4 regions of the Lysinibacillus sp. NPDC097162 genome follow, and region 4 is predicted to be linked to each of the others. Evidence: riboswitches for the same ligand, from Rfam matches in the RefSeq annotation. Region 4 holds a riboswitch; each other region holds the start of a gene.
What was found. A riboswitch is a leader RNA that binds a small molecule or an ion and turns the genes downstream of it on or off. The one in region 4 is predicted to bind cobalamin.
Positions count from the first base shown of each region.

Region 1 (5,563 bases), 790 kb from region 4:
TTCCGCCAGCCGAATCGCCCATGATAGTCAATTGATTAATACTTTCAACAGTTTCAAGAATTTCTTTATATAGGTTGAGGATTTTCGGATAGGTATCCTTATAGTTAAAATGAGGTACTTTAGGATAAATAGGAGCAATAATTTTTGCATCTAAAGATTGTGCCATATTATCCATGAACAACCAGTGTAAATTTAAAGGTTGACTCGTCCAAGCACCTCCGTGTATATAAAGAATAACTTTTTGTTTCGAGGACTTTTGGTCATTTAATGTAAAGACTTGCATGCCCTCGAATGTTCGCTCCTGCACATCACTTAAAAATGTAACATCATCCCCAATAATATAGGGCTTAGTATTTTCAGTTCCCCTTTGTTTAAGGAAATTTTCGGTGTTTTCAATACTAGAAAAACTTTTTTTATTACCTTGCAAAGTTATCCATTTTTCAAATTGAATACTTTCTTCAGAACGTTCTCCATTATAAATTTCTACACTCATTTTTATTTCTCTCCTTTAAACTTTTTATTGTTTTCATCCTGTTTCATAACACGAAATGATTTGAGATCACCATGTTTTCTTTATCTGAAGTCTTTGTTGGATCGAAGGTCTTGTGTAGATGGTATTCAATTCAATGGCCCATTAGTTGAAGTTTCATTACCCATCTTGTCAATGCAATTGTATCACACCTTTTTTACTAATTATTGGACTTTATTACAAATTATCAGACTTTATTACATATGATTAATTTTAATTTATTATCTACAGAAATACTTATACAAAATAACGTTCCCCGATGAAAGTTTGGAGCACATGAAAAAGCCACGAATGTTGTACCATCAACGTTTCGTGGCTTTACTTGGGAACATTATTTATAGAAGTTTTTATGCACATTCTCCAAAATTCAGTCATAGCAATGCTTTCGTTGTATTTGGAACGATGTTGCACTATCGAGGGTTATACATATTTCTGAATGTTGTAAATCCGCATTTTTTGACGATATCCCTACTATAGGTTTTAGTTTATAGAATAAAACTTTAATCCTTTTTCGAAAAGACTTCAAGCGCCGTTTACCTATAATAGATTAAGTATCCCTATGTTTTCATTTCTATTATTTTTCTGTTTGATCTTGCTTCTTTTTTAAATACTCTGCACGTATTTTTTCAATTTGCTGCTTTTTATCAAATTTGGCAGGCTTGTTTTTTTCATGATACTTTGCCACAGCTACCTTACCTTTAGTATCCAATTGATATTTCCCCACTTTGTTCACCTACTTTTCTTATCATTAAAGAAGAATCTATTCACCAAATATAATATACCTTATTTTACTGAAGTAAACCTTATTAGTGTACTACAAACCTTGCATATATCCGTAAAAACATTCAAAACTTCGTAAAGTGATTTATTGCCGAATGGTCATTTATAATCCTTATCTTTACAACATTGATTTTGCTGATTCATTTTAAAATTTTCAGTTAACATACTAAGATTACTTTTAATTAATTTTCTAAACAAGACCGTCCTGTCCTATATACAGACAAAACCCCCTGAGCATTTTCGTCTCTCAGGGGATTTAGTAACTCAACGTTTTCTATTCCTATATTTTTTTATTTACAATCAATAGGTGGATTGCTGTACTTGTTGACGTAATGTTTTGGCAGCAGCAACCATATGAGCGAGCGCTGCAACTGTTTCAGGTTCTTTTCTCGTTTTCAAACCACAATCTGGATTGATCCAAAATTGATTTGTCGATAATACTTGTAGGCTATCCTGCATGATACTTAACATTTCTTGTTCGCTCGGCACACGAGGACTATGAATATCATAAACACCTAATCCAATCCCTTTTTTATATGGGTTTATTTGCAGTGATGCAATTAGCTCTCCATGACTGCGTGACGTCTCTATAGATATAACGTCGGCATCCAATGCACTAATTGGTTCAATAAAATCATTGAACTCACAGTAACACATATGTGTATGAATTTGTGTTTCATCCTTTACACTAGCCGTAGCGAGCTTAAAAGCATTCACTGTCCAATCTAAATATGCGCCCCAATGTTCTTTGCGTAAAGGCAAGCCTTCACGCAATGCAGGTTCATCGACTTGAATAATAGAAATGCCAGCCGCTTCTAATGCTTCAACCTCTTTCCTTAGTGCAAGTGCAATTTGATAGGTCACATCTTTTCGAGCGATATCGTCACGTACAAATGACCAGTTCAAAATCGTAACAGGACCTGTTAACATCCCTTTCACATATCGATTTGTTAAACTTTGTGCATAGACAGTTTCTTTCACTGTCATCGGCGCTTCCCATGCAACATCACCGTAAATAATCGGTGGTTTTACACAACGAGAGCCGTACGAAACGACCCAAGCTTTTTCTGTAAAAGCGAAGCCTGTTAGCTTTTCACCAAAGTATTCCACCATATCCGTACGCTCGAATTCACCATGCACGAGTACATCAATATCTAAATCTTCTTGAATGGCAATCCATCGTTTCGTTTCTTGTGCGACAAAGTCAGCATATGCTTCATCTGAAAGCTGTTTTTTACGCCATGCATTACGTGTGCGCTTCACTTCATCAGATTGAGGGAAGCTACCAATCGTAGTCGTTGGAAATAGTGGTAGCTGCAGTGAACGTTGTTGTATAATCTGACGCGCATTAAAATCATTTTGACGTTCAAAATCCTCTGTCGACACCGTTTGTACTTCTTGTTGAACAGCCTGATTATTTCGTACGGGGTGTTTTTTTAATGCTTCAATTGCCTTCATGCTCTCAGAGATAGTATGATTGGACGTATGATTTTTTTCTTTTAAATACTTAGCCACCTCTGATATTTCTGCTAATTTTTCATCAGCAAATGCAAGCGCATTTTTTAAGACAGGCTCTAATTTTGTTTCAAGTGCGGTCGAAATCGGCACATGCTGTAAGCTACATGACGATTGAACCCACAGCTCTTGTGCACTAGTCAGCTGTTTAATTGCCCTAACTGTTGTACTTACCTCTGCTAAATTTGCCCTCCAAATATCTCGTCCATTAACAATTCCTATCGCCAATACTTTATCATGTGGAAAGCCAAATTGACGTAGCGCCTCCATATTTTTCGTATAGCCATGAACAAAATCTAAGCCAAATCCTTGTACAGGGAGTTCAATTAGTGTGTTATAAGCTGATAACGATTCAAAATAGGTTTGTAACATAATATTAGCCTCTGGTACAGCGGCTGCTAATTGTGTATATATTTCTTGCACAAGTTTTACCTCTGCCTCATCTAATGATGTGACTAATGCAGGCTCCTCTAATTGAATCCAGTCAGCACCCGCTGTTACTAGCTCTTGAATAATCTGCGCATACAGTGGTAGTAGTGCTAAAATAAACGCAACTTGTGTTACTTTATCGTAACCTTTTGTTAGCTTGCAAAATGTATATGGCCCGATTAGCGTTGGCTTTGCAGTAATGCCATATACTTCTTTAACCTCAAGGAAATCTGCAAGTATTTTATTGTCTGTTAGTTGCAGAGCTTGACCTTCATATTCAGGGACAATGTAATGATAATTTGTATTAAACCATTTTGTCATTTCACTCGCAACAGCTTCTTTATTTCCACGTGCTACCGCGAAATACGTTTGTAAGTCAATCTTTCCACCTTGCCAGCCGAAGCGCTTTGGCACTAAGCCAAACATCATCGCTGTATCAAGCATTCTGTCATATAGTGTGAAATCCCCAACTGTGACAATATCTATACCGCTACGAAGCTGCTTGTCGATACGTGCAAGACGAATTTCTTTAATTTTTTGTAAGAAATCTTCTTCTGTAAGATCATTTCTCCAAAATGCCTCTAATGCCTTTTTCCATTCACGGTCTTCCCCTATGTATGGGTAGCCTATTACAGTCGTTGTATACGTCATATTCCTTCTCTCCTCTGGTTTAAAATAAAAAAACCATCTTCCTTTTTAGGAAAATGGTAGTTATTGTCTATCTAAATTAGCTATGACGAGGCGATACGATAATATATTAATTATCGTATATATTCGTTAGTCGCACAGTGCCGATTCGGTCACATCTCACCACCTATTTCCACGTAGGTTATTTGGTGTGTACTAGACATTGGCAGGTCTCCTGGCTTCTCATCAACACGCCTCACAGCCTTCCCAGTTCCCCAGTGGCATATGTGATTTGCTCCGATTTACAGTTGCGGGACAGCGTCGGATTTACACCGACTTCCCTTTTAAGCCAAACTTTCATTTGGCACCAACTCTTACACAATATTCAATTATGTTTCCTACTATAACATATATTTTTCTGAAAAGTATAACTTTTGTGAAGATATAGTAGTTTTTCTGTACAAAGTTACACTTTGAGTAATTTTTAAAGACTAATTGACAACATAATAATAAAACAATCTACTAATCAGAAAAGGTATTTTAAGTAATTTGTAGAAATATATAGTTATATGAAGAATGAGTGAGGAGGATTACTATGATTATCGGATTACATCACGTACAATTAACGATTCCAAAAGGTACCGAGGAGCAAGGGAAAGTTTTTTATTGCCATGTGTTAGGGCTCAAAGAAATAGAGAAACCACAATCTCTTAAAGGGCGTGGTGGATTTTGGCTACAAGTTGGTCATCACGAAGTACATGTTGGCACAGAAGACGGCTTTGATCGACTAACAACGAAAGCGCATATTGCCTATCAAGTAGAGGATGTAGCATATTGGAAAAAAGTATTAACAGAGCATCATATCGAAATCCTTGATTCTGTTCCAATTCCTAATTTTGAGCGCTTTGAATTTAGAGACCCTTTTGGTAATCGAGTAGAAATTATTCAGCCGATTTAAATTTTTAAAAAGCAGCCTTCAATGGCAGCTTTTTTATTTACAGTTTAAAGTGTTGAACCTCTTTGTTTAAATTCTCTGCCATCGAAAAAAATTCCTATACCTACGTGCTTTTATAAGTACTCTTCGACTCATAAAGTTATTTTTATATCATTCCTTACCCTTATTTTATTTCTCTATTAGCACATTGCCTAGCATTGTTTCTAGGAGTAACAATGCATAGTTACTAGCGTTTTTTGTATGCACTATTTATCAAACTGAAACATTTGTAATGAAACTGTAAATTCAAGCGATAAAGCCTTATATATCAAGGTTTTTACATAAAGTGCGGCTTCCTGTGGAAACATTTACCTCACAGAACCCCTACTTTTTCATGCTACGATTATTGCAACAGCAAGCAAACAGATATGAATTTACTGCTCGCTTACAGGAGGTAAAAACAGCATGAAAAAACAATTTTTAAAAACTACACTAGCATTATCGATTGGATTTAGCTCATTCGGAATCGTTCAAGCATCCATTGAACCAATCAAAGTTGAGGCTGCAACGACAAATGCACAACATAATGACAAAGCTGTCGCAGCAAAGGCTGAGCAACTTATTCAAACAGGAAAAAGTTTAATTGGTAAGGCTACATATAGTAATTCAGTTTACAAGTCTACATATCCTTACAAGTTTTCTTGTGCTTCATTTATTATGTATATTTTTGAACAGAATGGAGTAGATAT
Region 1 covers NZ_JBIWDT010000001.1:1,092,711-1,098,273, reverse strand. The annotation lists gene ACIQXW_RS05340 (alpha/beta hydrolase fold domain-containing protein) at 1-493, opposite strand, end outside; gene ACIQXW_RS05335 (hypothetical protein) at 1,104-1,253, opposite strand; gene metE (5-methyltetrahydropteroyltriglutamate--homocysteine S-methyltransferase) at 1,610-3,904, opposite strand; cobalamin riboswitch at 4,089-4,267, opposite strand; gene ACIQXW_RS05325 (VOC family protein) at 4,476-4,838, shown strand; gene ACIQXW_RS05320 (C40 family peptidase) at 5,280-5,563, shown strand, end outside.
Region 1: linked by a shared signal. The riboswitch ahead of metE (5-methyltetrahydropteroyltriglutamate--homocysteine S-methyltransferase) and the one ahead of cobT (nicotinate-nucleotide--dimethylbenzimidazole phosphoribosyltransferase) in region 4 are both predicted to bind cobalamin.

Region 2 (5,563 bases), 1.6 Mb from region 4:
AGTACAAGTCAAATGCATAGTCATAGTTGCTAGCACCTTTTAATGATAGTTGAACATATTCCCCTGCATCTAATTCAATTTTATACCATTTCTTTTCATCTGGTAGCTTGAATTCGCCTTTTTCGGTATTCAGACTATTTTTATTAAGCACTTTGGCATTGGTTAGACGCTCTTCTTTTGTTTCAGAATAGCGCTCTGGTAGGTTGTTTAAATCGAAGTGCATTGCTTTTAATGGGTCGACGAGGCCATGTCCATAGGTTAGGTCGTAGCCTCTTTCACCTAAATCCTTTGCGGTCATTTCGAGTATTGCCTCTATTTCATGAGGCTTTAAAGTGGGATATTTTGATTTTAGTAGGGCTGCTACACCCGCAACTACAGGAGATGCCATAGAAGTCCCGCTAAATGCTGTGAAGGATGACCCCTTTTTTCGATCATAAACGGTACTATAAATATCTTCTCCTGGCGCAACTAAGTCCACTGATGGTCCATAGTTGGAATAGCTTGATAGTCTATTGCGTTCATTTGTAGAACCAACGCTAATGACACCTTCGAAAGAAGCGGGGAAGGAGTATTGATCTGTTGAATCATTACCTGCAGCAGCTACAATCGTAATGCCTTTATCGATTGCTTTTTTAACGGCTTCCTGCATTAGTGGAGATTCTCCGTAGCCACCGAGACTCATATTAATAACGTCAGCGTTTTGTTCAATAGCGTAAAGTATACCTTGTGCAATAACGAAATCATTTGCAGTTTGTTTGCCGTTAAAGACATCTATTGGAAGAATCTTTGCTGATGGATAAATACCATGTCCACCAAGCCCATTATCTTTAGTAGCTGCAATAATGCCTGCTACATGCGTCCCGTGTGGATCAGAAAATGAGGTATTGGCAGGCGTTGCTGCATTATAAGGTGGAAGCACTTGAGACTTCAAATCTGGATGTTTATAATCTACACCAGAATCGATAACTGCTACTTTGACCTCATGATTTCCTGCTAATGATAAAGCCTTATCAATTTGCAGTAGATTTATATGATACATATCCTTTTTCTTTGGATCGACTGCATTATTAAAGGATTGGTACTTGTAGCTTGGAGATACACTTTTGACTCCGTTTTGCTTGGCATAATACGAAACAGCCTCTGTTAATGTTATGCCTTTTTTTAGTTGGATTACTTCGTAACCTAATGAAGGAATCGATCGAATTACTTTTGAACCAATTTTACTATGTACGGTCTTCGCAAGACCCGAATGTTTGACGATAATAGTATCGGCACTAATCCATTCGTTTCCTCCTGTTTGATCGTTGAACTGCTTTAATGCTTGCCTTTTGTTGCTAGCGAGCATACTTGTCACCAATTCTGGGTTCTGTGGTGCTTCGGCAAAGGCAGAAGCAGCAGGAACCATTAGTGCAGAACATGCTACGACAGCGATTGATTTCATCACCCAGTTTTTCAATTGTTTTTCCTCCTTCAGTAAAATATGACATTTCACTATTTATAACGGATGGAAAATAGAAAAGTTTCATATCTCAATAAATTTTTTTCAATTGTTTTAAAATTGTTTGAGTGCCTGGCACCCAAACAATTTAGAGCTGCTCGATAAGTGTTTGTAAGTCTTCTTTTGATCGAGGCATAGGCATGCCAACGTCAAATAGCTTTTTGTTTTGTAAGGCGAGGGTTATTTCAAAAACCCAAGGTCGTTCAAGATGGGCTAGTTCAAGTAACTTCTCTTGATAGAACAATTCGACCGGGTCCCCATTGTAAATGACTTTCCCAGCCTCCATAACAATTATTTGATCCGCCCATTCATAAGCCAAAGCGATATCATGGGTCGCCAATAAAAAAGTTCGTTCCCCATTTTCTAATTTAGCTAAGTAATGTAAAAGTTGTGCAGCATAATAATTGTCTAGTCCAGCAGTCGGTTCATCTAATAGTAATACAGAAGGTTCCATTGCCAGCACACCTGCCATGGCAACACGTTTTTTCTGTCCGACGCTTAAAAAATGTATGGGCTTATCAAGTAATGACTCAACCTCTGTTTGTGCTACTGCCCAGGCGATTTTTTCCTCGATTTTTTCATGAGACCAGCCAAGATTTAATGGCCCGAAAGCGATATCTTGCTTTACTGTACCTGAAAAAAGTTGATTGTCAGCATCTTGGAATACGATGCCGACTTGCTGACGTAATGCGGATAATGCTTTTCTAGAATAGCTAAGCGCTTCGTTGCAAAACGTAATGCTGCCATCGGTCGGTTTTAAAATTCCATTTAGATGCTGAAATAGTGTTGATTTGCCAGCACCATTATGACCTAGTAGGGCGATTTTTTTCCCCTTTGGAATTTGCAATGAAATATCTGTAAGTGCCTCGGTACCGTCTGCATAGGCATATGATAAATGTTTAAGATCAAAATAAAGCTCTGTCATGAGAAAAAACCTCCATATATTACGAGGAATAAAAATATAAAAACAATTCTAAACCAGTTTTTCTTGCTATAACATACACTGTCTTGCCAATAAACAGATTCGCCACCACGTGCTAGCATCGCATTATTTAGTTCACGACTACGTTGAAACATTTCCGCAAACAATGCTGCAATAAGCATGGAAATCGACCGTAGCCATTGCATAGGTGATTGATAGCCAAGGCGTGATTGTTGAGCAAGATGAATTTTTTGCATGCTATTTAAAAAGATGAAAATAAATCGATACGTTAGCTCTACTAATTCTACAAATAAAGCAGGAAGACGCCATTGACGTAAGACGTGACAAATAGATTGGACCGATGTCGTTAAAATTAAAAAGTATAAACAGCTAATACTGCCTAATACAGAGAACAATAGCTGCTGTGCTGTGATCAAGCTTTCATTTCCGATGAAAAAAGTCCAATTACTAAGAGAAAATGCCCAGAAATGTGCTGGGAGGTTACTTGAATTTGGTGCAATTGAAATCAAAATAGATAGTAAACTGGATAGCAGAAAAAATCCTGGTAACAGCAGTAATTTCGCATAGTATTGGAAAGGGATTTTTGCGCCTAAAATGATAAAAGCACTCATTACAATAAATGTAATGAGTGAAATAAGTTCATCTCTCACGATAAGCGACAATAGCAGTAACCCCAAGGAAAACGTCATTTTTTCTAACGGATGAACGGACGCTAGTTTATTCATATAAGCATACTTATCAATGAGTAACATCGTTTAACCTTCCTTATGCTTGCCGCGCATATAGCCTACGAAATAGCCAATAAAGCCAGCACCAATCGCAGCCTGTAATACGAATAATAAGCTTTCAATTTCACCACTTGGTGGCTCCCATAAGCTTTCAAACCATGGTTCATATTCTGCATTAATTTCACCGATTGCAGCTTCAGCTTCTCCGTCTGCACCACCGAATTCTGCACCTTTTTGTACGAAAAGAGGGATGATTGCTAAAAGTACAACGACAGCTAGTAGCAGTAAATTTTTCTTCATCCTAATGTGCCTCCTTTGCTGAGAAAACACGTAGTGCCTTTAATTCGCTCACATTGTATTTTTTTAAGAAATTCATAACGATAACTGTTAAAATTCCTTCACTAATTGCTAGAGGGATTTGTGTTAAAGCAAAAATACCTGCAAATTTTGTGAATGAAGCCATAAAGCCTCCTACTTCAGAAGGGAAAGCCAATGCTAATTGAACTGAAGTGACAACATATGTACCTAAGTCCCCAAGCATCGCTGCAAAAAAGACAGCAATAGAGAATGATAGACCGATTTTTTGAGAACCTTTAAAGACATAATACGCAATAATTGGTCCTACAATCGCCATAGAGAAAGCATTTGCACCTAAAGTGGTAATACCACCATGTGCTAAAAGTAATGATTGGAATAATAAAACGATTGTTCCAATCACACTCATGGCTAATGGTCCGAAAAGAACTGTACCAAGGCCAACACCAGTAGGATGTGAGCAACTTCCTGTTACTGATGGAATTTTCAGTGCCGATAAGACGAATGCGAATGCACCTGATAAGCCTAATATCATTTTCGTTTCAGGATTTTCGTCAATTGTTTTACGAATAGAACGTAATCCTAAAATAATAAATGGAATCGAAATAACCCACCAAAAAATCGCCCATTCAATCGGCAAAAATCCTTCCATGATATGCATGGCAAACGCTCGTTTTGGTACTAGTAAAAGAGCCACTAAGAAATAACTAAGTTTCCAAAAAGAAAATTTCAAAACCTTTCCTCCTCAACAGTAATTTTCGAATGTAGCGTGCGCAATAAAAAAAAGCACTTCTCCGTTTCGGAAAAAGTGCATAGCTGAAAAAGCAAATAGAACTGTCATTTGCCAAGCCGCACACCTATCCTCGTAGGTTGAAACGATCACGATTTTCTCGGCAGGTCTCCTGGCTTTAGTTCAACATTTTATAGGCCTTCCCGTCCTATGGACAGTGACATTTTCTATAAAATTCCCTAGTACAGTGGCGGGACCGCGCCGGACTTGAACCGGCTTCCCTTTTAAGCGAAATGTATACACTTCGCACCGAAAAAAGATGAAGTTGTGAGTTTTCACGATGAAGTGTAACATGTTTTTCCAATCATAAGCTATCCTTTTTTTTTGTAAAAAATTTTTTATAAAATAACAATCTAGAAAATTCAGATAAATGTCAGAGAAAATCTATCAATTTTAATGAAATATTTGTTGAAATTTTAATAAAAATCTAATAAATAAAAAAGAAATGTTGAAAAGTATAAAAATGATAGGCTATGATAGAAACAGTTTTATATTCGTTTTATTAACATTTCATTTCAAAATTTAAATATAAATCCATCATTAAGTGCTCGATATACTTCGAGATAATAGGGAAATCGGTGTAAATCCGATACAGCCCCCGCTACTGTAATAGCTGATGAAATCGCAATGCCACTGAAAACTTGGGAAGGCGCGAAAGTAAGAGGAAGCTTAAGTCAGGAAACCTGCTTAGTTGATGATATGCAAACTTTTCGGAGGGAGAAGTGAAGCGAGAGCGGATACGTGTATATTCGTTTTTATTTTGGCTTCTATAAAACCTTTACTCTTCGATATCGAGTAAAGGTTTTTTCTTTTTCCTAAAAGTAGAATGAGGGGAGAAAAGCAATGACAACTTGGAATTTAGAGGGCATGAAAACCCATCTTTTTATTTGTAATGGTAGTAGTTGCATGAAAAAAGAAGCTGAGGAAATTACGCTCGCAATACGAGACGAAATAGAGAAATTAGCACTCGATAAGGAAATACATACGACAAGAACGCGTTGTAATGGCAGATGTAAAGATGCTTGTGTTGTGATCGCGTACCCACAGGGAAATTGGTATCGTGTACCAACAGTTGAGCATGGTAGAACACTTGTACAAGATTTAAACCATGATTCTTTACACAGCGAGCATGTTTTTACACTGACAGAAGGTACGTTGCAACGTACCCCACAAACAACAGCCATTAAAGGCATCGACAAGGTGAAAGAGGGGTAAAAAATGGCGCAAAAAGGAAAGATTTTTGTTGTAGGCTTTGGACCTGGAGATTTCAAGCATATTACGACACGTGC
Region 2 covers NZ_JBIWDT010000001.1:1,891,732-1,897,294, reverse strand. The annotation lists gene ACIQXW_RS09660 (S8 family peptidase) at 1-1,456, opposite strand, end outside; gene ACIQXW_RS09655 (energy-coupling factor ABC transporter ATP-binding protein) at 1,587-2,423, opposite strand; gene cbiQ (cobalt ECF transporter T component CbiQ) at 2,420-3,193, opposite strand; gene ACIQXW_RS09645 (energy-coupling factor ABC transporter substrate-binding protein) at 3,197-3,469, opposite strand; gene ACIQXW_RS09640 (energy-coupling factor ABC transporter permease) at 3,471-4,217, opposite strand; cobalamin riboswitch at 4,360-4,543, opposite strand; cobalamin riboswitch at 4,800-4,979, shown strand; gene ACIQXW_RS09635 ((2Fe-2S) ferredoxin domain-containing protein) at 5,118-5,489, shown strand; gene cobJ (precorrin-3B C(17)-methyltransferase) at 5,493-5,563, shown strand, end outside.
Region 2: linked by a shared signal. The riboswitch ahead of ACIQXW_RS09640 (energy-coupling factor ABC transporter permease) and the one ahead of cobT (nicotinate-nucleotide--dimethylbenzimidazole phosphoribosyltransferase) in region 4 are both predicted to bind cobalamin.

Region 3 (5,563 bases), on a different contig from region 4:
AACATTAATAGTAAATACCTAAAATCGCCCTATATTCACCTAATGATTTACCCTATTCAGACTGGACCTTTCCGTAGACGCCTCCTCCACCAACTGCAATATTTAATTGTCCTGTTCTAGCTAAATCAATCATCTTTGCTATTTTAAGTGGCACAATTTCTGCAAGCTGCTCGGTTGTAATACGATGTAAAATTGTCATTTCAGTTCCAAATGCGTGAAGTAATCTTTCCATCATTTTCGGACCTAAACCTGGTATAAAATCAAGTGGTACTTGATGAATATACGGTGGTCTCTCACGTTCAGCACTATTCAAATCAGATAGTTCCATTATTCGAGTCGCAACGCCTTTCACGATTTGTGAACTTCCACACGACCTGCAAATTGTATCCCCATCGTTTAACTGCTTACCACATTTAGCGCATACTGTTTGATGGTATTTGCCAAGCAATGGGTTTAACCCATAATTAGCTATTACGCCTCGCCCATCCTGTTCATGGAGTGCCATCTTTAATTCGGTAAAATTAGCTGCCTTTAATCGTAGTTTTTGATATTCACGTGCAATTTTGCCAAGCGAATGAGCATCCGAATTAGTCACAAATGTATACCGCTGAATTTCCCGTATATTTTTTACCATATTGGTATCAGAGCTTAAACCAAGTTCTATAGCATCTATAAGCTGTGGATCAAACACTTCAGTTAAACTGTGGTGAACGCCTCTTCCAAATAAACTTTTAAATGGTGTAAAAACATGCGCTGGAATAAAAAGACCCCCTAATTCTCGAACTTTTTGTTGTAGCGCTTGTCCATCACAATAAATACGCTGTGAACTTAAATGAATGTTTTTCATAAAGCCTCTCATCCAATTCGAAAAATCCTCCATCACTGCGATAGTAGGAAAATAAGCTAGCACATGAATTGGACCATGACAGTTGCTATCATAAATCTCAATTTCCGAGCCTGGAATAAGCGTAGTTTCTTGAAACCGAAGGCCCCCTTCCGATAACTCTTCTAGTTCACCGCGTTTTATCATCATCTCCATCTCAGCAAGTACTTCTGGCGAATGACAATCAATTATGCCGATTATATCAAGCCCTTTTTTTGCACTAGCCATCTCTAAAATTCGCGATAATGTTAAAGTTTTACTTCCCGTAATCTTCACTGCTCGCCCACTCATTGTTCGTCCAATGTGAATATGTAAATCCGTATAATAGTCCTGAAACATGTATACAGCTCCTTTTGTTCGATTATAAAATGAAAAAACCTTACATTGCTGCAAGGCGTTTTCATTATTTAAGATGGATGGTTTTGATTTGTACTATTATCAGTGTCGTATGAACCTGAACCTTGATTTGGTGTTGCCGCTGCATCATAAGCAACTAAAGTAACACCAATTTTCTTTTCTAGCTCATTAATTTTTTCAAGCTGTGTGTGATCTAATTGTGCAAATTTAATCTCTTCCATATTCGTCACGCATCCTTTCAAAAGTAACGTTCCCCGAATATCTCACAACTATACAAAAATTAAACCGCAAAAATCTTCTGAATTGTTTTGGTGACTTTGTTTTGGTGACCGGCATTAGCATAGACCCTAACAAAAGCATCAGACTTCCTATATCATAAAAATCCACTTCGCTTTCCGCGGGCACATTGTAAGCCGCAACCGTCGCTGCGCGCCGCTTGTTGCGTCTTACGTTACGTGCGTTCCCGCAGGAGTCTGCGTGGATTTTTACTTGGTTAACCATAAAATTCAATACTTACACAGTAAATTATTTGTGTGACTGGTGCTCCGCATATACACCTAACAAAAGCTTCAGACTTCCTATATCGCAAAAATCCACTTCGCTTTCCGGCGGGCACATTGTAAGCCGCAGGAGTGTGCGTGGATTTTTACTTGGTTATTTATAAATACCCTACTTGCAATGCTTTATGCAAATTGTATCAGAATTGTTTGAGTGACTGGCACTTATGTAGTTTTTGTGAATTGCTCGGATACATATGTTAAATACGGTTTGCCTGTCAGCGGATGTGTTTGAATATCGGCGTATACTCCAAAAACATCACGAAGCAGTTTAGGCGTTAACACTTCTTCTGGTGTGCCGTAATGAACAATACTACCTTGTTGTAAAACATAAATTTGATCACAGTACATAGCAGCCATATTCAAATCATGTAAGGCTGCGACAACAGTCAAATGCAATGTTTGAATTAAGTCCATTAATTGTAATTGATGCTGAATGTCTAAATGATTAGTAGGCTCATCTAAAATAAGCACTTGCGCCTGTTGTGCTAGTGCACGTGCAACCATCACTCTCTTTTTTTCTCCTCCAGAAAGGGAACTAAAGCTGCGTGTTTCTAAATGGGCAATACCCGTTTGAGACAATGCCTCTTTCACTATTTTAAAGTCTTCCTTATCGTCCATTTCAAAAAGCTTCTTATGTGGCGTTCTTCCCATGCTCACTAAATCTTTCACTTTAAAATCGAATAAAACAGGTGTCTCCTGACTAACAACGGCTAATTTTTTTGCAATCGCTCTACTTGATTGCTGAAAAATATCTTCCTCATTCAATAATACTGTTCCACTTTCTGGCTTTAATAACCGATACATATTTTTCAATAGTGTCGACTTTCCACTACCATTAGGACCAATTAAACCGACAAATTGGTTTTCCTTTATTTGAATGCTTACTTCTTTTAATATGCGCTGATCATGAATGGAGAATGATACATGCTTCGCCTCTAATGTCATACCTTTAATCTCCTTCACCAAATGAATAATTGTTACGGCGTAGTAGCCAAATGAAAAATGGACCGCCACAAAAGGCTGTAATGATTCCAATTGGCATTTCTTCTGGAGCTATTATCACGCGGGCAATCGCATCTGCCCAAACTAAGAAAATTCCTCCTAATAATGCGCTAATAGGGATAACATATTTATAATTAGACCCCACTATTAATCGCACGATATGTGGAATTATTAAACCAACAAACCCAATGGAGCCACTTACTGCAACGAGCACACCTGTTAGTAATGATACAAGTAGTATCAATTGAATTCGAAATTGTTGAAGATTAACACCTAATGTGACCGCCGCTTCTTCCCCAAGTAGTAATAAATTTAAATTTCGATAATATAGCCATAACAAACTAAAAACGATGAAAAAGATAATAGCTGGAATGAATAAATTACTCCATTTTGCGCCCGCAAGACTTCCAAGCATCCAATACATAACGGCTTTTATTCCGCCCTCTTCCTTAGACATCATTAACATAAAATTTGAAGTAGCAGATAATATAAACGATACAGCCATTCCTGCTAGCAGCAAACGGAAAATAGAAATACGTCCCCCTACACGTGACAAGAAAAATACCAACACAATTGCTATAAAGGAGCCTAGAAAAGCAGCTACTGAAAGGGCGTACATACCTAAAAATGAAAAAGCGCCTAAAATGATGACAGCCGTGGCACCAACTGTCGCACCTGAAGAAATACCTAAAATATATGGATCTGCAATAGAATTACGGACAAGTGCTTGCACAGCTGCTCCAGCAATAGCTAATCCTGCTCCAACAATGGCTGCAAGCATGACACGTGGGACACGTATTTGCCATATAATAATTTCTTGTGAGCGGCTCCAATCAGGCTCTATCGTATTTGAGAAAATAGGAATTTTCGAGAAAATAACCTTCCATACATGTAGCGGTGTAATTGACACTGAGCCAATCATAATAGCAACCGTCATTGAAGCAATCAGTACTAAAAGAAGGGTCAATGAAAATAGCATAAATTTTTTATTCATTTGCTTATTAACTCCTTATCAATCTTGATAAATACGAAGCAATAAAAAAGGGTATTCTACGCACGAATGCATAGAAATACCCTAGGTTAAACAAAGTTGGAGAAGTATCCATCAATTGTCCGTAATTGCTTGCATCCTCGTGGGCATTACAGGTATGAACTAATTGGCAGGTCTCCTGGCTTCGATTCAACGTTACTATGATTGCCTTCCCATTCTAAAAACAGTGGCTACTACATCATAGAACTCCTCGTTACAGTTGCGGGACAGCGTCGGACTTACACCGACTTCCCTTTTAAGTGGCACTTGTTAACAAGCGTCACACCATTAGTTTCTGAAATTTTAAAATTATGACGATTCTATCATACATAATTATCGTAGTCTATAGCTTCTTTCATCTAGGAATCAATCTTTCCTCTTTTCAACTTCATACAAATGGATTTTGCACAAAACCTAATCCATAATTTCTGCACATTTACTTGTTACATTAAAGACAAATAAATAGTAAGGAGGAAATTCATATGGTATTAAAAAGAAATTTTTTCCTAGGCTTTATAGCAGCAATGGCTTTACTAATATTATCAGCTTGCTCTGACGATGCAGCGAAGACGGACTCTGCTAATGGTGACGCAATGGACCATAGTGCAGAAACAGGCCATGGAGAAGAGATGAATCATTCAAGCTCGGGTGAAGTTCCATCCACTTTAAAAACTGCTAAAAACCCTAAATTCCCTGTAGGCAGTACTGCTATTATTAAGGAAGGACATATGTCTGGGATGGCAGGCGCCGAAGCAACGATTGTTGGGGCATATGATACAACTGCCTATATTATCTCCTATGAACCGACTACTGGTGGAAAGAAAATAGAAAATCATAAATGGGTAATACATGAGGAATTAATAGATCCAGGTGTTGCCCCATTGTCTCCAGGCACTGAAGTCAAAACAGATGCTGCACATATGAAAGGCATGGAAAATGCTACTGTTCGCATTGATGACGCAGTACAAACGACCGTTTATATGATTGATTTTCCATTAACAACTACTGGTGAAGAAATGAAAAATCATAAATGGGTTACAGATAGTGAACTAACGTCAAAATAAAAACGAAACACCCTCTGTCATCAGAGGGTGTTTGTAATTACTTTTTGTCAGCAAGCTTATGCCATTTATAGCCGATTCCCCACACTGTCTGTAAGTAATCATCCACAGGAAAGCCACTTTTCCTTAGTTTTTCCCGTAAATTGCGGACATGCGAATCAATTGTTCGGTCTTCAATAGTACCGTTATATCCCCAAACTGTATTAATTAAATGCTCTCTTGAGAAAACTTTATTTTGATATTCAAGAAACAGCGCTAACATCGAAAATTCTTTCGGCGTTAAAAGAATAGCTTCTTGTTGAAAAGACAATTCAATAGATTCTTTATTTAATCGTAGCCCTTCAAAAAAAATGAAAGTTTCTTCAGTTTTTGTTCTTCTTAATACAGCATGTATGCGTGCTACTAACTCTTCCTCGTCAAAAGGCTTTAAAATGTAGTCGTCTGCTCCCAAATTTAAGCCTTTTATAATATCAGCCTGTTCCGCTTTTGCTGTTAGCATAATGACAGGTACATCCCAAAACTTCCTTATTTCCTGACAAGCTTGCCAACCATCCATATCTGGCATCATAATATCTAACAGCACTAAATCTACATGATTTTCTTCTAAATAGTCTAAAGCATCTCTAACCGATGACATCGCTATGCAATGAAAAGAAGGCTCTAAATAAAG
Region 3 covers NZ_JBIWDT010000010.1:37,019-42,581, forward strand. The annotation lists gene ACIQXW_RS23015 (endonuclease Q family protein) at 53-1,222, opposite strand; gene ACIQXW_RS23020 (hypothetical protein) at 1,291-1,461, opposite strand; gene ACIQXW_RS23025 (heme ABC transporter ATP-binding protein) at 1,963-2,745, opposite strand; gene ACIQXW_RS23030 (FecCD family ABC transporter permease) at 2,750-3,796, opposite strand; cobalamin riboswitch at 3,945-4,137, opposite strand; gene ACIQXW_RS23035 (YdhK family protein) at 4,315-4,896, shown strand; gene ACIQXW_RS23040 (response regulator transcription factor) at 4,934-5,563, opposite strand, start outside.
Region 3: linked by a shared signal. The riboswitch ahead of ACIQXW_RS23030 (FecCD family ABC transporter permease) and the one ahead of cobT (nicotinate-nucleotide--dimethylbenzimidazole phosphoribosyltransferase) in region 4 are both predicted to bind cobalamin.

Region 4 (5,563 bases):
CAAGGAGTGTATACAGTGGCAGAGCGTTTTGTAGAAGCAGGTATACAGGATGTTACAGTCTATTTATTTGAAGATAAGCGACACGAAATTTTAAATGAAGACAATCATCAGGCGGTTCATCAAGTTTTATTACGGTGGTTAAAAAAGTATGATACAAAATAAAATTCAGCAAGCAGAGGTTGTTGCAATCGTTGGACCAACGGCCTCTGGTAAAACAGCACTGAGCATTGAGCTAGCAAAAAAGTATAATGGTGAAATTATTAATGGCGATTCGATGCAAATTTATAAAGACTTAAATATTGGTACAGCGAAAATTACCGAGGAAGAGATGCAAGGTGTACCACATCATTTATTAAGCTTCAAAGAGCCAACAGAATCATTTTCAGTAGCGGATTATCAAAAACTGGTGCGTGCCAAAATTAGTGAAATACAGGCACGCGGGAAGTTGCCAATTATTGTTGGAGGCTCTGGATTATATGTACAAGCAGTGCTCTATGATTTCCAATTTACGGAGGAGCAGGTAGATGAGGTAGCACGTAAGGCGTATTATGAGGAGCTAGAAAAGTTGGGTCCTGAAGCAATGCATGCAAAACTACTAGCATTGGATCCGAAAACGGCAGAAACAATTCATCCGAATAATACAAGACGTGTTATTCGAGCATTAGAAATGATTGAATTAAGTGGTGTTTCAAAAGCTTCAGATGAACATAATCGTGGAGAAATCCCCCTTTATCGCCATTTGATTTTAGGGCTTGGAGAAAATATGTCACGCGATGAGCTTTATGATCGCATAAATCGCCGAGTAGATTTGATGATGGACAAAGGGCTGTTACAAGAAGTAAAAGGGTTATGGCAGCAAAATATTCGAGGTGTACAGTCAATACAAGCGATTGGCTATAAGGAATTGTATGATTACTTAGATGGTAGATGCACATTAGAAGAAGCAATTGAAAGTTTAAAACAAAATTCTCGTCGCTACGCGAAAAGACAACTTACTTATTTCCGTAATAAGATGGACATTCATTTTATTGAAAAAGACTAAAAACTTTAATAATTTCTAAAAATTACTAATTGATAAATTGGTATAACATGCTACTATAGGAATGAAGAGGTAGAAAGAGAGTAGGGGAGGCGCAATCTATGAAATCAATCAATTTGCAAGATACGTTTTTGAACCATCTACGTAAAAACAGTGTTTTTGTAACTGTGTTTCTGTTAAACGGGTTCCAGTTAAAAGGAACAGTGAAATCCTATGACAACTTTACAGTATTATTAGTTGATGCTGAAAGCAAACAGCATCTCATTTACAAACACGCAATTTCTACTTTCGTTCCAGCAAAGCAAGTCGAATTTTTAGAGACAGAAGAATAGAGTCATTTTAAGCAGCTAGTGCTACATCACTAGCTGTTTTTTTTCGTTCACGCTATAATGTAATAGGAAATTGATATATTGGAGGACTATAAAGATGAAATCAATGGATACAACGCAATTATTAGAACAACTAGATGCTAACGAAGACCTATACATTATTGATGTGCGAGAAGATGATGAGGTAGCACAAGGTGTCATTCCTGGTGCTAAGCATATAGCGCTTGGAACAATTCCAGAGCGTTTAGATGAGATAGATAGATCTAAGCCTTATATTATCGTATGTAAAGCTGGCGGACGCTCGGCAAATGCATGTGCTTATTTAGAAGCACAAGGCTTTGATGTAACAAATCTTGAAGGCGGCATGCTTGCCTATGATGGGGAATTAGAATTTAAATAATGTAAGATGAAGGTATTTAACAAGTCAGTTGTTAAATACCTCATTTTTTTGTTTATATTAAATGATGGCAATGCAAAAAGTGCTGTTACCAAAACTTTTAACAATATTGACACTCAAAAAACTTTGTCGTAAATTTAAATTAATTACATAAAAGCATTAGGTGCCCACGTTGGGAGAATAGGGAATAAAGTGAAATGCTTTAGCGGTCCCACCACTGTAAAATGGAGTTTTATAGAGAATACCACTAGCGATGGCTGGGAAGGTTCTATAAAATGTTGAGATTGAGCCAGGAGACCTGCCTAATTGCTTCGGATGATATGGACGATGGAAAAGTCTGTAGTTTATTTGTTATGAAATAAACTACAGGCTTTTCTATTTTTTTCATTCTTTTATGTAAAAGGCTAAAAAAAGGAGAGATGATGATGCAATTGCTACAACAAACGATTCAACACATTCAACGTACTAACAACAAAATGATGGAAAATGCAAAGGAACGTATAGATTCTCTTAGCAAGCCACCAAGCAGTTTAGGGAAGCTGGAGTCGCTTGCTATACAACTAACTGGGATTACGGGAGAACTATATCCTAAACTCGATAACAAAGTGATCATCGTTTGTGCGGCAGATCACGGTGTTTGTGACGAAGGGGTAACATCGAATCCACAAAACGTAACATTTTTTCAAACATTGAATTTTCCTAAAGGGGTAACAGGTGTTTGTGCTATTGCTAAAATAACAAATGCAAAAATTGTAACGGTGGATGTCGGTGTCAAAGAGGATATTCCGCTTAATGCTGGTGTACTAATAAAAAAAATTAAATATGGTACGGATAATATGGCGAAAGGTCCAGCGATGACGAGGGAAGAAGCAGTCCAATCAATTGAAGTAGGCATAGAAATAGCGACATCAGAAATAGCAAAAGGAGCAAATGTTCTTGGTACTGGTGAAATGGGGATAGGCAATACAACACCTAGTGCAGCTATATTATCAGTACTTCATGCTTGTCATCCGCATGAAGTGACGGGATTCGGTGCAGGGCTAGGGTTAGGAGGAATTGAACATAAAGTAGCTGTTATTCAAAAGGCTATCGAAATAAACAAACCTAATCGTCATGATGCAATCGATATACTTGCAAAAGTTGGTGGGTTAGAAATAGGGGCTATGGCTGGAGTAATCCTTGCGGCTGCCGCAAATCGCAAACCAGTTGTCATTGATGGCTTTATTTCTACAGTAGCTGCACTAATTGCATATGAGCTTGAACCAAAAGTACAAGACTATATCATACCTTCTCATGCATCAGAAGAACCTGGGGCAAAAATAGCAGCCGAATTGCTAGGAGTAGAGCCGATGCTTCATATGAATATGCGATTGGGCGAGGGCTCTGGCGCAGCATTAGCGTTTCCAATTCTAGACGCAGCTTGTTCGATGATGAGCAATATGGCTACATTAGCAGAGTCTATGGCGCTAATAGATAAATAATAATTGACGAGGAATAAGGTTTGTTCTTAGAGCGAAGGAAATAGTATATGCAATCTAGTTGATGGTAGCGAAGGTTGCGGCTTACATCGTGCCCGCGAAAAGCACACGCCGAAGCGGACATCAACGGTAAAGCAGAAAGAGTTCGATTAATGTGATGGCGTTTTTACGCTATGTAAGAAGAATGAAACTATAGCTGTTCATTCTTTGGCAGTAAATAAAAAATTAGAAGAGAACACGAGTTGATGGTAGCGAAGGTGGGCGACTCCTGCGGGAACGCACGCAGTGTAAGCCGCAACAAACCGCGCGTTAGCGAAGGTTGCGGCTTACGTTGTGCCCGCGGAAAGCGCACACCGAAGCGGACATCAACGGTAAAGCAGAAAGAGTTCGACTAATGTGATGGCGTTTTTACGCTATGTAAGAAGAATGAAACTATAGCTGTTCATTCTTTTGCAGTAAATAAAAAATTAGAAGAGAACACGAGTTGATGGTAGCGAAGGTGGGCGACTCCTGCGGGAACGCACGCAGTGTAAGACGCAACAAACCGCGCGTTAGCGAAGGTTGCGGCTTACGTCATGCCCGCGGAAAGCGCACACCGAAGCGGACATCAACGATATAGAGTTCGACTAATATGATGACATTTTTACGTTGTACCCGCAGAAAGCACTCGCCGAAGCGGACAATAATGGTATAGCCTCTATTAAGCTCGGTTCAACTTCCGTAACGGCAAACGCCATTTCTTCATATATGAAAGAACTCGTAAAACCGTAATGACACCGAATAATACATATAAGAAAATATCGCCTGGTAGTAATTCCAGTCCAATTAGAAGACCTGCAAGTGCTGCCCAGACACCGTAAATTTCATCGCGTAGCACGAGTGGCTTCCGTCCAGCCAATAAATCCCGAACAATACCACCGCCTGAACCAGTTAAAACAGCAGCAACAATGACTGCACTAATTGGCATATTGAGTTTGACAGCGTACAATGCACCTTGTATAGCAAAAGCCGATAAACCAATAGCATCTGTGAAATTGCCCCAACGATGCCAATGCTGTATTAGATGATGCGGAAAAATAAAAAATATAGTAATTGCAGCAATCGCAATTTGGAACATCATATCTTGCCCCCACAATGTTGTGACAGGTAGACCAATCAGTAAATTACGAATGGCACCTCCACCGAATGCAGTTACAATGCCAAGTATATATACACCGAATAAATCGTATTCTTCTTCCATTGCAATTATTGCCCCGGAAATAGCGAAGGCAATTGTCCCGATGATGCTAAAAACTTCCCAAGCCATCACTTTCCCCCCTTATACGAGAATAATTTGTAGTAAGTCCGCCCCTTAGCTTAGCGCATTTAACAGCTAGACACAATAGCAATTTTTGCAGGGTTGCAAACAAATTGATAAGATAGGAAAGAACAATTTGAAACGGAGACGAAAACAATGACTTTTACAACCCATTTAACAGCAGAAACGTTAACATTAGCGGAAAAAATAGAAGAAAAGGTGCGCCCTTATCATACGAAGGTAGAGAATATGGCGTTCGTCAATCAGCAAAAGGTACTTTCCGCATTCAGAGCGCATCAAGTAAGCGATTTTCATTTACATCCGTCAAATGGCTATGGCTATGATGACGAGGGACGTGACAATCTTGAGCGTGTATATGCACAAGTTTTTGGAGCAGAGGCGGCGATTGTCCGTCCGCAAATCATATCTGGTACACATGCGATTACGCTTAGTCTATTCGGTGTGCTACGACCAGGTGATGAATTGCTTTATATTTCAGGTCAACCATATGACACGCTACAATCGATTGTCGATGGTGGTGACAAAGATACGGGTTCGCTGAAGGATTATAAAATTGGTTATCGCCATGTAGATTTGATTGACAATAAAGAAATTGATTGGACTGCAGTTGCTGCAGCTATTACACCAAACACGAAAATGATAGCTATTCAACGTTCAAAAGGCTATGCAACTCGTCCTTCCTTTACCATCTCACAAATTGCAAAAATGTGTGAAAAAGTTAGAGAATTGGCTCCGAATGCCGTTATTTTTGTTGATAACTGCTATGGTGAATTTGTGGAGGCACAGGAACCTACAGAAGTAGGCGCTGATTTAATGGCAGGTTCTCTTATTAAAAATCCGGGTGGTGGCTTAGCAAAAATAGGTGGTTATATTGCAGGACGAGCTGATTTAGTAGAAAAATGTGCTTATCGTATGACCTCACCAGGTATTGGGGCAGAAGCAGGCGCAACATTAAACACACTTGGTGATTTCTATCAAGGCTTTTTCCTTGCACCACATGTT
Region 4 covers NZ_JBIWDT010000001.1:305,483-311,045, forward strand. The annotation lists gene ACIQXW_RS01430 (alpha/beta fold hydrolase) at 1-162, shown strand, start outside; gene miaA (tRNA (adenosine(37)-N6)-dimethylallyltransferase MiaA) at 149-1,042, shown strand; gene hfq (RNA chaperone Hfq) at 1,141-1,371, shown strand; gene ACIQXW_RS01445 (rhodanese-like domain-containing protein) at 1,466-1,768, shown strand; cobalamin riboswitch at 1,910-2,085, shown strand; gene cobT (nicotinate-nucleotide--dimethylbenzimidazole phosphoribosyltransferase) at 2,191-3,246, shown strand; gene ACIQXW_RS01455 (trimeric intracellular cation channel family protein) at 3,944-4,549, opposite strand; gene ACIQXW_RS01460 (methionine gamma-lyase family protein) at 4,697-5,563, shown strand, end outside.